DNA from 3 places in the Microbispora bryophytorum genome. Region 1 is predicted to be linked to each of the others. Evidence: riboswitches for the same ligand, from Rfam matches in the RefSeq annotation. Region 1 holds a riboswitch; each other region holds the start of a gene.
What was found. A riboswitch is a leader RNA that binds a small molecule or an ion and turns the genes downstream of it on or off. The one in region 1 is predicted to bind cobalamin.
Positions count from the first base shown of each region.

Region 2: linked by a shared signal. The riboswitch ahead of ACGFIB_RS02840 (ABC transporter substrate-binding protein) and the one ahead of ACGFIB_RS19755 (cobyric acid synthase) in region 1 are both predicted to bind cobalamin.
Region 3: linked by a shared signal. The riboswitch ahead of ACGFIB_RS12845 (ribonucleoside-diphosphate reductase subunit alpha) and the one ahead of ACGFIB_RS19755 (cobyric acid synthase) in region 1 are both predicted to bind cobalamin.

Region 1 is NZ_JBICTF010000005.1:492,248-496,730, reverse strand. Features, by position in the region: gene ACGFIB_RS19760 (histidine phosphatase family protein) at 1-184, opposite strand, end outside; gene ACGFIB_RS19755 (cobyric acid synthase) at 178-1,725, opposite strand; cobalamin riboswitch at 1,756-1,951, opposite strand; gene ACGFIB_RS19750 (FtsX-like permease family protein) at 2,254-4,483, shown strand, end outside.
Region 2 is NZ_JBICTF010000001.1:614,551-619,033, forward strand. Features, by position in the region: gene ACGFIB_RS02830 (ABC transporter ATP-binding protein) at 1-688, opposite strand, end outside; gene ACGFIB_RS02835 (FecCD family ABC transporter permease) at 685-1,713, opposite strand; gene ACGFIB_RS02840 (ABC transporter substrate-binding protein) at 1,812-2,762, opposite strand; cobalamin riboswitch at 2,842-2,978, opposite strand; gene ACGFIB_RS02845 (acyltransferase family protein) at 3,450-4,483, shown strand, end outside.
Region 3 is NZ_JBICTF010000003.1:792,081-796,563, forward strand. Features, by position in the region: gene ACGFIB_RS12830 (cysteine hydrolase family protein) at 1-418, opposite strand, end outside; gene ACGFIB_RS12835 (AraC family transcriptional regulator) at 429-1,226, opposite strand; gene ACGFIB_RS12840 (Bug family tripartite tricarboxylate transporter substrate binding protein) at 1,509-2,447, shown strand; cobalamin riboswitch at 2,493-2,732, shown strand; gene ACGFIB_RS12845 (ribonucleoside-diphosphate reductase subunit alpha) at 2,866-4,483, shown strand, end outside.

The DNA of each region.
Region 1 (4,483 bases):
GCTCCCGCCCGGACGCGGCGCGCGCGGTCGCCACGGCCGCGGGCCAGGGCGCGGCGAAGACCACCGCGTCCTCGGGCAGGGCCGGCGTGGCCGCCTGCGCCAGCCCCGACGGGTCGGCGTCCTCCGGCGTGGGGAAACAGGCGCGCCGCGTGCCCGGCGTCCCCGCCTGGCGGATGATCAGCATGGGCCGCCCGCGCCGCCCGCGCCGCCCGCGCCGCCCGCGCCGCCCGTGCCGGGGGCGCCGGGTGGCAGGGTCCGCAGGCCCGGCGTGGGCCCGCTTGCGATGAGCGAGATCAGTGCGTCGGTGTCGACGTTGCGCTCGACCAGGTCGCCGAGCGCGTCCAGCCGCGCCTCCCGCAGCCCCGCGAATGACAGCGACGGATCACCGCGGAACTCCCGCCCCGCCGCCCGCGCCACCTCTCCGAGGAAGGCTCGCCGGAACCCGTCGTTCTCCAGCGCGCCGTGCCAGGTCGTGCCCCACACGTTTCCGGCGCGGGACCCGTCGAGGAACGGTTCGCCGCCGTCGCGGGTGACGACCCCGTGGTGGATCTCGTACGCGCGTACCGGATGCCCGTAGCCCTCGCCGGCCGGCCGGCCGAGCGTCTTGTCCGGCGCGAACGTGACGTCGGCGGGGAGCAGCCCCAGGCCGGGCACGGTGCCCGCGCCGGACTCCACGTGGTCGGTGATGGTGCGGGCGAGCATCTGGTAGCCGCCGCAGATCCCGAGCACCGGACCCGTCCTGCGGACGACGGCGTCGGCGATGCCGGTGTCGCGCAGCCAGGCCAGGTCGTGCACCGTGGCCCGCGAACCCGGGAGAACCAGCAGGTCGGCGTCGGCGCAGGCGGCGGGTGAGGTGACGAAGCTGACCGTGACTCCAGGCTCGGCGGCCAGCGCGTCCACGTCGGTGAAGTTGGAGATGCGCGGATACCGCACGACGGCCACCCGCAACGCGCCGTCGACGGGCGCGCTCGCCGCGTGCGCGGGCCGGGTGTCGAGCGACAGCGAGTCCTCGACGTCCATCCACAATCCGTCGAGCCACGGCACGACCCCGTAGACCCGGCGCCCGGTCAGCCCTTCGATCATGTCCAGCCCCGGCGCGAGCAGCTCCCGCGCGCCCCGGAACTTGTTCACGATGAATCCGGAAATATGCGCCTGGTCGGCGGCGTCGAGCAGCGCGACCGTGCCGTACAGGTGCGCGAAGACGCCACCGCGGTCGATGTCACCCACGACGATCACCGGCAGCCCGACGGCTCTGGCCAGGCCCATGTTCGCGATGTCCCCGGCCCGGAGGTTGATCTCGGCGGGGGACCCCGCCCCCTCGCAGATCACCACGTCGAACTCGCCGGCCAGCCGCCGATACGACTCCACGGCGATCGCGCGCAGCTCGTCGCGGCGCGCGCCGTATTCCATGGCGTCCACGTCCGCGACCGGCCGTCCGCGCACGACGATCTGGCTGCGTCGGTCGCTGCCCGGCTTGAGCAGGATCGGGTTCATGTCGGCCGTCGGCTCCAGCCCGCAGGCGGCCGCCTGCACGGCCTGCGCCCGCCCGATCTCCGCGCCGTCGGCGGTGACATAGGAGTTCAGCGACATGTTCTGCGCCTTGAACGGCGCGACCCGTACGCCGCGGCGGGCCAGCCACCGGCACAGGCCGGTCACCAGCACGCTCTTCCCGGCATCGGAGGTGGTGCCCGCGACAAGCAGGCCGCCGCCGGGCATCCCGGCCATGGGATGTCCCCCCTGGGGGTGTCCGCGCCCCCGGTCGAAGGTCCGACGGCCGGAGTATCCTGGCTCCCGGATCGGCGCTTCCCTCAGCCTTCCCGCCCGTGCAGGGCAGTGGCGTGGTGAGGGTCGCTCCCCGGTGACAGTGGCGGGACCGCGCCGGATTCACACCGGCTTCCTCCACGTCCGTCGCTTGCGGTGGTCAACATACACCTTCGTGCCGGATGTTTCGCAAGTGTGCCTCTATGTACGTTCCAGCGTGGCGATCATGGAGAACGGCTCGTTCTTCGCGCAGGGGCACGCGCGCGGCGCCGGGGGCCGTCCAGGTCGAAGTCGAACACCCGGGCCACGCAGAGTGGCGCGACCCGCCGGGCTCCCGTGAGCAACGGCCCCACCGCAGGCATGCAGCCCTCCTCGGCCCGTTTCCCCTCACCTCAGATGAACGGAACGCTGGTGCTCCTCGATCATGCTTGCCATGATGCCGGGATGCACGTGGTGATGTCCGGATGGTGAGGCCCGGATGGTGAGGCCCGGATGGTGAGTACGGTGCGCGGACGGCTGCCGCTGGTGGTCCGGCGCGCGCTGGCCGAGCCCCTGCTGCTGGCCGCCGCGTTCGGCTCCATCCTGCTCGCCACCACGGCGGTCTCGGCTCTCCTGCTGCACGCGGGGTCGGCGACCCAGGCCGGCGTGCGGCGGGCCCTGGACACGGCTCCGCTCGCCGCCACCGCCACCGTCGTCACCTCCTCCGTCGCCGCCGGCGACTTCGCCGGGGCCGACCGGGCCGTCCGCGCGGGGATCGCCCACGCCCACGGCGAGGTGCCCGTACGGGTCACCGTGCGTGTCGAGTCCGCCTCGTACGCGCTGAAGGAAGGGGACCACGGCGGCCGGCCCGTCCTGACCCGGTTCGCCGCGTACGAGGGACTGGACGGCCAGGCGGACCTGGTGAGTGGCCGCTGGCCCACGGAGGGAACCACGGTGGCGCTCTCTGAGCCGGCCGCGCGGGCGATGGGAGTCGCCACCGGCGACGAGTTCACCGTCGTCGGACGCCTGGACGGCAAACCCGCCCGCGTGCGCGTCACCGGCGTCTTCCGGCTGCGCGACCCCGACGACCCGCGCTGGAAGGGGGAGGAGCTGCTGCGCTACGGCACGCAGACAGGCGACTTCACCTCCCGCGGCCCCCTGGTCGTGCCGGCCGGCGCCTTCTTCGACCGGTTCGCGACCGGCGTCTCGGCCCGCTGGCTCGCCGAACCCGATCTGCGCCGGCTTTCCCCCGACCGGCTGCGGCCGTTCTCGGCGTCGGTCGCCGCGGTCTCGGCGGACGTACGGGCCGGCTGCCCCCGGTGCTCGGTCACCGAGACGCTGTCCGGCACGCTGCTGCGGCTCGACCGCGGCGCCCTGGTCGCCCGCTCGACCATGCTCGTGCCGGTGCTTCAACTGCTGGTGCTGAGCGCGTACGCGCTGGCGCTGACCGCGCGGCTGCTCGCCGAGCACCGCCGGATGGAGACGGCCCTGCTGCGATCGAGGGGCGGCGGGTCGCCGCGGCTCGCCGCCATGGCGGCGGGGGAGGCGCTGCTGATCGCGCTGCCCTGCGCGCCCGCGGCGCCGTTCCTCGCGCCCGTCCTCCTGCGGCCGATGAGCGCCCTCCCCTGGATCGAGGCCACCGGCGTGGAGCCGCCCCGCGCGCCCGACGGGACCACGTTCGCGGTCGCGGCGGCGGTCGCGCTCGCCTGCGCCGCCATGCTGGCCGCCCCGCCCCTGCTCGCCGCCCGCCGCACGTACGTCGAGGAGCAGGCGGCGCGCGGGCGCGCCGACCGGCCGGGCCTGGTCCAGCGGGCCGGGGCCGACGTGGCGCTGCTCGTTCTGGCGGCGCTCGCCGTCTGGCGCCTGCGCGGCCAGGACGCGCCGGAGACGACGCGTCTCGGCGGCGAGCTCGGGCTCGACCCGCTCGTCGGGGCGGGACCGGCGCTCGCCCTGCTCTGCGGCGGGATGGCCGCCCTGCGGCTGGTGCCCGCCGTCGCCAGGGTCGCCGAGCGGGCGACGCGGCGGCGCCCCGGGTTCGGGCCGGCCCTGGCCGCCCGGCAGGTGAGCCGGCGCCCGGCCCGCTATTCGGGCCCCGCGCTGCTGCTGACGATGGCGACGGCGATCGGTGTGCTGTCCCTGACCACCGCCGCGACCTGGCGCGGCGCCCAGGAGGACCGGGCCCGGCACCTCGCCGGCGCCGCCCTGCGCGTCCCGGCCCTCCCCGGGGACGACGCGCGGACCTTCACCACGCTGCCGGGGGTCGCGGCGGCCGTGCCCGCGCACCGCGCCAGGGTCGTCGCGGACGGCGCGGACGCCACGCTGATCGCCGCGGACGCGGCGCATCTGGGCCGTGCCCTGCTGTTGCGCCCCGACCTGTCGGAGCTGTCGCCGGCCACGCTGATGTCCCGGATCGCCGGGTCCGCCGGACAGCCGCTTCCGGTCGTGGTGACCCCCGGCCTGGCCGACACCGTACGGATCACGGCCGGCACGGCGTCGATCCCGATCCGGGTCGTGGGCGTCGTCACGGCGATGCCCGGCACGCCGGAGGGCGCCCCGGCCCTGCTCGCCGACCTGTCGGCGCTGCGGGGACAAGGCGCGAAGGGGGCGGACTGGCCGGTGACGGAGTGGTGGCTGGCCGCCGACGGGAACGACACCACGCGTGCCGCCACCGCGCTGGCGCGCAGGGACGTCGTCGACGTGGCCACGCTGACCGCCGGCTACAGGGACGACCCCACGGCGGCGG
Region 2 (4,483 bases), on a different contig from region 1:
GCGCGGGCGGCCCGGCCGCGACCGCGCGCCCCGCGGCGAGCAGCACGAGCGCGTCGGCGTACTGCGCGGCGAGGCTGAGGTCGTGCAGCGTCGTCACGACGGTGAGATCGTCGGCCAGGCGCAGCCGGTCGACGAGTTCGAGCACCTGCTGCTGGTGGCCCAGATCGAGCGCCGTGGTCGGCTCGTCGAGCAGCAGCACCGGCGCCTGCTGCACCAGCGCCCTGGCGAGCACGACGCGCTGCCGCTCGCCGCCGGACAGGTGCCCGAGCGGCCGGGACGCGAAGCCGTCCAGGTCGAGCCGTTCCAGCACCGACCGCGTCACCTCACGGTCCCGCGCGCTCTCACTGCCGAGATAGGCGATGTACGGCGTGCGGCCGAGCAGCGCGTAGTCGTAGACCGTCATGTCCGGCGGCAGCGCCGGGCTCTGCGGGGCGTAGGCGATCAGCCGGGCCCGCCGGCGCGGGCGCAGGTCGTCGACGGCCGTCCCCTCGACGAGCACCTCGCCCTCCCTCGGCACCAGCCCGGCGACGGCCCGCAGCAGCGTGGACTTGCCCGCGCCGTTCGGCCCGATGACCGCCAGCCACTGGCCCGGCGCGGCCGACAGAGTGACGTCCGTGAGCACCGGCCGCCCGCCCAGCGTGACGCCGACGCCACGCGCCTCGACGGCCGGTACGGCGCGCCCGCTCACGTCTCCACCCGCCGGGTCACGCGCAGGACGGTGACGAAGAACGGCGCACCGACGAACGCCGTGACCACCCCGATCGGCAGTTCGGCCGGCGCGAGCACCGTACGCGCGATCGTGTCGGCCAGCACGAGGAACGCCGCGCCGCCCAGGAACGACAGCGGCAGCACGATCCGATAGGACCAGCCGGCGAGCCGCCGGACCACGTGCGGCACCACGATCCCGACGAACGCGATCAGCCCGCTCACCGCCACCGCCGAGGCGGTGGCGAGCGAGGCGGCCAGCAGCACGACGAAGCGCACGCGCGCCGCGCGCAGGCCGAGGCTGACCGCCTCCTCGTCGCCCACCGACAGCACGTCGAGCAGTCTGCCGTGCAGCAGCATGACGACGGTCGACACCACGGCGTACGGCGCGATCATGCGGAGCTGGTCCCAGCCGCCGCCGACGTCGCCGAGGATCCAGGAGTAGATCCGCTGCAGTTCGTCCACCTTGAGCTGCTGCACGAAGGTCTGGACGGCGGTGAGGAACGAGGTGACCGCGACCCCGGCGAGCACGAGCGTCGCGGTGCCGCCGCCCCGGCCCGCCGTGTGGCCAAGCGCGTACGCGAGGAACACCCCGCCGACGCTCCCGGCGAAGGCGGCGATCGGCACCGCGCCCACCCCGGCGTCTCCGCCTATGAAGACCACGACGAGCGTCACCGTGAGGCCGGCCCCGGCCGCCGCCCCGAGCAGGTAGGGATCGGCCAGCGGATTGCGGAACACGCCCTGGTAACCGGCCCCGGCCGTGGCCAGCAGCCCGCCCACGACGGCGGCGAGCAGCACCCGCGGCACCCGGAGCTGGAACAGCAGCCCCTCCTCGACCGGTGCGAGCCCCGAGTGCACGGACACCAGCGGCAGCCGGTCGAGCAGCGCCAGCGCGATGGCGCGGGGCGAGATGCCGGCCGCGCCCGCCATCAGGCCGAGGGCGAGACTGGCCGCCAGTACGACGGACGCGACCAACAGCGCCCGGCCGCGCGGCCGGGCCGGCGTCATCACGCCACCACCGGCCTCACCGCGTCACCGCTCACCGCATCACCGCTCACCGCACCACCGCTCACCGAACCACCAGGGGCGTCCGCGTCACCACCGGCTCAGCTCGCCGCCTTCTGCACGGCGTCGCTGACGGCCTGGGCGAGGTCGGCGACCCGCGGCCCCCAGCGGGAGGCGACGTCGTCGTCCAGCTCCACCACGCGGTCCTTCTTCAGGGCGGACAGGCCGGACCAGCCCGGCCGCTTGGCCAGCGCGGCGGCGTTCTGGCCGCAGCACTTGGTGTCGCCGAGGAAGATCAGGTCGGGGTCGGCCTTGGCGATGAACTCCGCCGACAGCTTGGGATAGCCGCCCGCCGCGTCGGGCGCCTCGTCGGCGATGTTCTTCAGCCCGAAGAGGCTGTAGACCTGCCCGATGAACGTGCTCGACGTCGCCGCGTAGGGCGTGACGTCCAGCTCGTGGTAGTACGTCAGCTCCTTGCCCTTGGGCGCCGCCGCCGCGAGGGCGTCGATCTTCTGCTTGACGCCGTTCGCCACCTCGTCGGCCTTGGCCGCGTTGCCGGTGGCCGCGCCGAGGTCCCTGATCTGGTCGTAGGTGTCGTCCAGCTTGGCGGCGGAGGGTTCGAGCAGCACCGGCACGCCGACCTTGGCGAGCCCGGCGACCACGCCCTCCAGGTCGTTGGCGAGCACCACGAGATCGGGCTTGGCGGCGACGATCGCCTCGACGTTGGGCTTGAACCCCGACAGCGACGTCTTGGGCGCCTCGGGCGGGTAGTCCGACTGGTCGTCCACCGCCGCCACCTGCGCGCCCGCGCCGATCGCGAAAAGGATCTCGGTGGCCGTCGGGGACAGCGACACGATGTGCTCGGGCCTCTTGGCGATAGTCACCGCGCCGTTGCCCGCCTGGATCGTGGCGGGGAAGGCACCCTGACCGGCGCTGTCCGAGGCGGCGGGGGCGGGGGGCGCGGACGTGGCGGCGCCGTCGGTCTGGCCGCAGCCGGCCAGAGCGAGCACGCCCAGCACCACACCCGCGACGGCCGTGCGTACGGGCCTCACGAGGGTCCTCCATCAGGGGGAATGCCGGGAATCGAGGGACCCGCTGGAAGCGACGGATCACCCTTTTCCACGAGGGTCGATTGCGTCGGCGCACAGCGCAGGCGACCTGGCTCGTCCTCGGAGAACGGGGAACCACAGTTGCGGGACAGCGCCGGATTCTCACCGGACTTCGCTGCGCGGCGCGCGTCGGACGCAACGGTACCAATCCCTCACGCCGCGTCCACCCCCGCCCCGTCCTGCACCGCTCAGCACGCCGGGGGGATCAGCCCGGCGCCTCCCCTGGCCCTCCCAGGTCGAGCGCGACCGCGCGGACCGCGTCCACGACGGGCGGGCAGACCCGCGATGGGTTGATCATGCCGCCGGCCTGCGCGTACGCGGGAGTGGTAGGGCATACCCCACCCCGGCGGTAGGGGGTCGCCCATGGCCGGATGTAGGGACCGCGTCGCTGTGCCGGAGGGGGCCGCGGCGGGACGCTTGAGGTGCTCGGCGGGACCGGAACCGCGAGACCGCGAAGCCTCACAGAGCCCGAGCCCGAGCCCGAAGAGCCGAACCCCAGGCTCCGAGCCCCACAGACCCAAAGCCACCAGGATCGAGCCCCACAGGCCCGCGCACCGGGGAACCCCACCCCGGCCCCGCCACCCGCGTGACTCACCCTCGTGGCGGCACGACACAGCGAAGGCGGCCCCCGTGTCCCTGACCATGCTTCCCCCCGCCCCCGAACGGGCCCCGGCCGCGCCACGGGACCGCTTCATCGACGTCCTGCGCGTCTTCGGGATGGTCCTGGTGGTCGTCCAGCACTGGACGATGCCGGTCCTGTCGTACGCCCAGGGACGGCTGACCACGGGCAACGCCCTGGCGGCGATGCCGTACGTCACCTGGATCTCGCAGGTCATGCCGCTGGTCTTCTTCGCCGGGGGCGCGGCCAACGCGATCAGCTTCAGGTCCGCCGCCCGCCGCGGCGGGACATCCCGGGAGTGGACGGCGCGGCGGGTGCGCCGCCTGGCCTGGCCGGTGGTGCCGCTGGCGGTCGTGTGGCTGCCGCTCCCCCACCTCCTGGTGGCTCTCGGAGTGCCCGCGCAACCGGTGGACGTGGCCGCGCGGACGGTCGGCCAGCTGCTGTGGTTCCTGGCGGTCTACCTGCTGGCCGTGGTGGCCACGCCGCACCTGCTGCGGGTGCGGACGAGCGTGGCCCTGCCGGTGCTGGCGGGCGGCGCGGTGCTGATGGACGTGGTCCGGTTCTCCGGCCTGGAGGCCGCCGGCTACCTTAACGTCGCGTTCGTCTGGCTGGCGGTCCATCAGGTCGGGTTCCGGTACGCCGAGGGCGGCCTGAAGCGGCTGACGGGGCGGCGGGCCGCGGGGCTCGCGGTCGCCGGGTTCGCGATGGTGGCGGCCCTGGTGGCGACCGGGCCCTACCCCGCCAGCATGATCGGGATGCCCGGGATGATCTCCAACATGGCCCCGCCGAGCGCCTGCCTGCTCGCGCTGTTCGCCGGTCAGCTCGGCCTGGCGATGCTGCTGCGCCCCGCCCTGAACGCGCTGGCCGCCCGGCCGAGGGCCGAGGCGGTGCTCACCGCGCTCGCGCCGCGCATGATGACCGTCTACCTGTGGCACATGACCGCGCTCGTCGCGGTCGCCGGTGCGGCGACCATCGGGTTCGGGCTGGCGACCCCGCGCGCCGGCTCGGCGGCCTGGTGGAGCTCCGTCCCGCTGTGGCTGGCCGC
Region 3 (4,483 bases), on a different contig from region 1:
CCACCGTGCTCACCGCGCGTTCGGCGAGGCGTTCCAACAGCCGGGTGCGGAAGAAGGCGCTCCAGCGGGGTTTGTACAGGATGTGCTCGTCCGGGCGGATCTCCTGCGCGTGTCCCGCCAGGAGCAGGTCCGGGTCGAGCTCGCTTTCCGTTAGTCCGTCGGCGAGCTGGGAACCCGGCGAGTGCGGGTTGACCTTGCCACGCAGCGTGCGCCGGCACAGGTCGGCGTTGCCGCCGTCGGGCAGGTACAGGCGCACGACATGCACGATGGGCCGCCCCGCCCGGCGGAACGCGTGCGTCAGGCGCCGGACGGCCGGCAGCGCCTCGGCGGTGCCGGCGATGTCGGCGACGAAGTCGCGCTGCAGGTCGATGGTGAGCAGGGCGCTGCGGGAGAACTCGGGGCTGGTGTGTTCGTCCACGCCGGAGACGTTAGGCGGGCGAGCCGCGCCGGTCTTGTACGTCGTTGCGCGCGAACCGGCCCGGGGTGGCCGCGAACGTGCGGCGGAAGTGACGGTGCAGGTGCGCCTGGTCGTAGAAGCCGCTCTCCGCGGCGGCGCGCGCGACGGTGTGCCCGGCGGTCAGGAGCTGCTGGGCACGGCGCAGGCGCAGCTGGAGCAGGTAGCCGTGCGGGGTGACGCCGGTCTCGCGGCGGAAGGCGCGTAGCAGCCGGAATCGCGGCAGGCCCGCCACCTCCGCGAGCTCGTCCAGGCTCGGGGTGAGCCGGAGGTCTTCGGCCAGGTGCCGCTGCACCCTGCGGACGGGTACCGGCGGCGCCGGAGCGATCCCGCGGCGCGTGTAGCGGACGAGGATCTCGGTGCACAGCGCTTCGAACTCCTCCTGCGCGGCCAGGGAGTCCTGGTCCCGGCGGCGGTGCAGCCGGATCAGGCGCGCGGCCAGCCGGGGGTCGTACGGAGTCGGTACGCGAAAGGTGGGCCGGTGCCCGGCGAGTTCCGCCAGCAGCACCGGCGGGAGGTAGAAGACCCGGTAGTCCCAGCCCTCGGCGATGCCGGGGCGGCCGGCGTGGATGGTGTCGGCGTCGAGAAGGAGCAGGCTGCCCGCGTGCGCGTGTTCGGTGGCGCCGCGGTAGCGGACGGCCTCCACCCCGCGCTCGATGGCCGCGACGGCGTACTCGCTGTGCGCGTGAGGAACGAAACGATGCGTACGGAAGGACGCCTTCACCAGCCGCATGTCGTCCCGGCCGTAACGGTGCTCGACGACATCGTCCATGGCTGCCTTTGTATCTGACGCCGTCCCGGATCCGGATCCACGGGTGTTGCGCAGGATGGACCACTCGCGCAAGAGCAGTCGCGTGTCGTCCGTCCGGATCCTCATTCTCGGCGCCCTGTGCGAGCGCGGCCCATGCACGGCCACCAGTTGCGCCTCCTGTTCGAGGAGGGGCGCCAACGCGCCCATCGATCGCCGCAGTCGTAGCGTCCGTTATGTGGTGACTTGGGGTAGTTGCTCATAGTCTGTGCGTGTAAGGGGCTCTTCGGGTAGGAGGGTGCCGACATGCGACGCCGTTCGGTCCTCGCGCTGGGAGCCCTGGCCCTGGCGGGCGCGTGCGGTGTTCAGGCGCCAAGACGCCGCGGGGAGCTCTCCCTGGCCGTCCCGGGCCCGCCCGGAGGCTGCGGGGATGACGTCGCCGCCGGGTTCAAGTCGCTCATCGAGGGGCGTGGGTGGGCCCGGGCCGTACAGATCAGGCGGGAGGCCCGCGACGGCGGGACGGCTCTCGCCCGGCAGGGCGGGCCGCGGGCCGACCTGGTGATCGCCGATCCCGCGCTGCTCGCCGCCTGCGCGCGGGCCCGCGACCCGCTCCTGGTCGCCAGGGCCGTCCCGCTCGCGCGGCTGACGGGGGAGTGGGAGGTGCTGGTCGCCTCGCCCGACTCGGGTTACCGCACGTTCGAGCAGTTCGCCGCCGCGCTGCTGCGCGACCCCGGGGGGCCCAGGGTCGCGGGCGGCGCCGACCGCGGCTCCGAGCACCTGCTGCTCGGCATGACCGCGCGGGGACTGGGGGCCGATCCCCGTCTGCTCGACTACGTCCCGTTCGGCAGCAGGGCGCAGGCCGTCGCCGCGGTCCTCGACGGCCGGCTCCCGCTCGGGTTCGGCAGCAGGCGCGAGGTCGCCCCCCACGTGCGCGCCGGACGGCTGTGGCCGCTCGCGGTCTCCTCCGCCGAGCGGCTGCCCGGGGTGGACGCGCCGACGCTGTCGGAGTCGGGCGTCCGGGTCGTGTACGCCGACTGGACGGGGCTGATCGCCCCGCGCGGCACACCAGGGCAGGACGCCCTGCTCGACCTGTGCCGGGCCGTCACCGACACTCCGGGCTGGCGGAGCCTGTGCGACCGCAACGACTGGACGCCGATGTGGCTCGACGGCGACGACTTCAGCCAATGGCTCGTCGGCGAGGCACGCCGTACGGCCCTGCTTCTCAATGATCTCGGAGTTCGGTGAGAAACACAACTTGTAGGGGTGCTTGCGGGAAGGGCCACAAGATGTAGGATCCATCGCGTTGCTGGTTCACCTGGGGTGAGGCAAGAGGGAACCCGGTGCGAATCCGGGACTGCCCCGCAGCGGTGAGCGGGAACGACCGCCGTCACACGGCACTGTGCCTCAGGCACCGTGTCGGCAAGCACTGGGCGCGAGCGCGCCCGGGAAGCGACGGCCAGTAGGACCGGCGGGCGCGAGCCCGTCCGGACGCCCGCGAGTCCGAAGACCTGCCAGTGACGCGCGCGCATGGGCGCGCGCCCCGCGCCGGGCCCCGAGGGTGGGCTCGCCGCTTCGTCACGGCACGGTTCCCTCTCGTGCGCGTGCGCCGCGGCATGCCTCCCCTCCGGTCCGGCCGGGACACGCAACGACGAGGAGAGGCATCATGACCATCACCGACCCGGCCTCCGCGTCCGCGGACCCCGCGTCAGGGCAGCGCGGCGGGCCGCGGGCTTCGGCGGGAGATCCCGGACCCGGCGCCCCGCGCCGCGCCGCCTCCGTCTCCGTAGCCTCTGCCCCTGCCGTACGGCAGGCCCACTCCCAAGCGGACGGCGCGGTGGACGCGGCGGGCGTCCGGCAGGCGATCGAGGAGGCGGCGGCGGGGGTCATCGCCGACCCGGAGAACTCGCGCCGGGCGGCCCGGCTGCTGAGCGGTCTGATCGCGGAGGAGGCCGCGGCCGAGGGGGTGCGCACCTTCTCGGAGTCGGTCGCCGCCGCCCACGCCGCCGGGCTGCTGGGCGATGCGATCGCCGCGTTCGTGGCCGGCGAGGCCGATGCGCTCGACGCGTTGATCGACCCGGCGGCCGACGACCGGTTCGAGTACTTCGGACTGCGCACGGTCTACGACCGTTACCTGCTGCGCCACCCGGTCACCCGGCGCGTGCTCGAACACCCGCAGCACTTCCTGCTGCGCGTCGCCTGCGGCCTGTCGGACACGGTGGCCGAGGCGGCCGAGCTGTACGGCCTGATGTCCACGCTGGCCTACCTGCCCAGCTCGCCGACGCTGTTCAACTCGGGCGCGCGCCGGCCGCAGCTGTCGTCGTGCTTCCTGCTCGACTCGCCCCGCGACGAGCTGGAGAGCATCTACGAGCGGTACGGCCAGGTGGCGCGGCTGTCGAAGTACTCCGGCGGCATCGGCGTCGCCTGGACGCGGGTGCGCTCGCGCGGATCCCTGATCCGGGGCACCAACGGCCTGTCCAACGGCATCGTCCCCTGGTTGCGCACGCTCGACGCGTCGGTGGCGGCCGTCAACCAGGGCGGCAGGCGCAAGGGCGCCGCGTGCGTCTACCTGGAGACCTGGCACGCCGACGTCGAGGAGTTCCTGGAGCTTCGCGACAACACGGGCGAGGAGTCGCGCCGCGCCCACAACCTCAACCTGGCCAACTGGGTGCCCGACGAGTTCATGCGCCGGGTCGAGGCGGACGGCACGTGGTCGCTGTTCGACCCCAAGGAGGCCCCCGAGCTGACCGACCTGTGGGGCGAGGCGTTCGACGCCCGCTACCGCGAGCTGGAGGCCGCCGGGCGGCACGTCCGGCAGGTGCCGGCCCGCGCCCTGTACGCCCGGATGATGCGCACGCTCGCCCAGACCGGCAACGGCTGGATGACGTTCAAGGACGCCGCCAACCGCGCCTCCAACCAGACCGCGCGCCCTGGAAACGTCATCCACCTGTCCAACCTGTGCACCGAGATCCTGGAGGTCACCAGCGACGGCGAGACCGCCGTGTGCAATCTCGGCTCGGTCAACCTCGCCGCGCACCTGACCCCCGAGGGCGACGCCGTGGACTACGGCAGGCTGCGCGCCACGGTCCGCACCGCCGTACGGTTCCTGGACCGGACGATCGACCTCGGCTTCTACCCGACCCCGGAGGCGGAGGCGGCCAACCGGAAGTGGCGGCCCGTGGGGCTCGGCGTCATGGGCCTCGCCGACGTGTTCTTCGCGCTGCGCCTGCCGTTCGACTCGCCGGAGGCGTTGGCGCTGTCGACCCGCGTCGCCGAGGAGATCG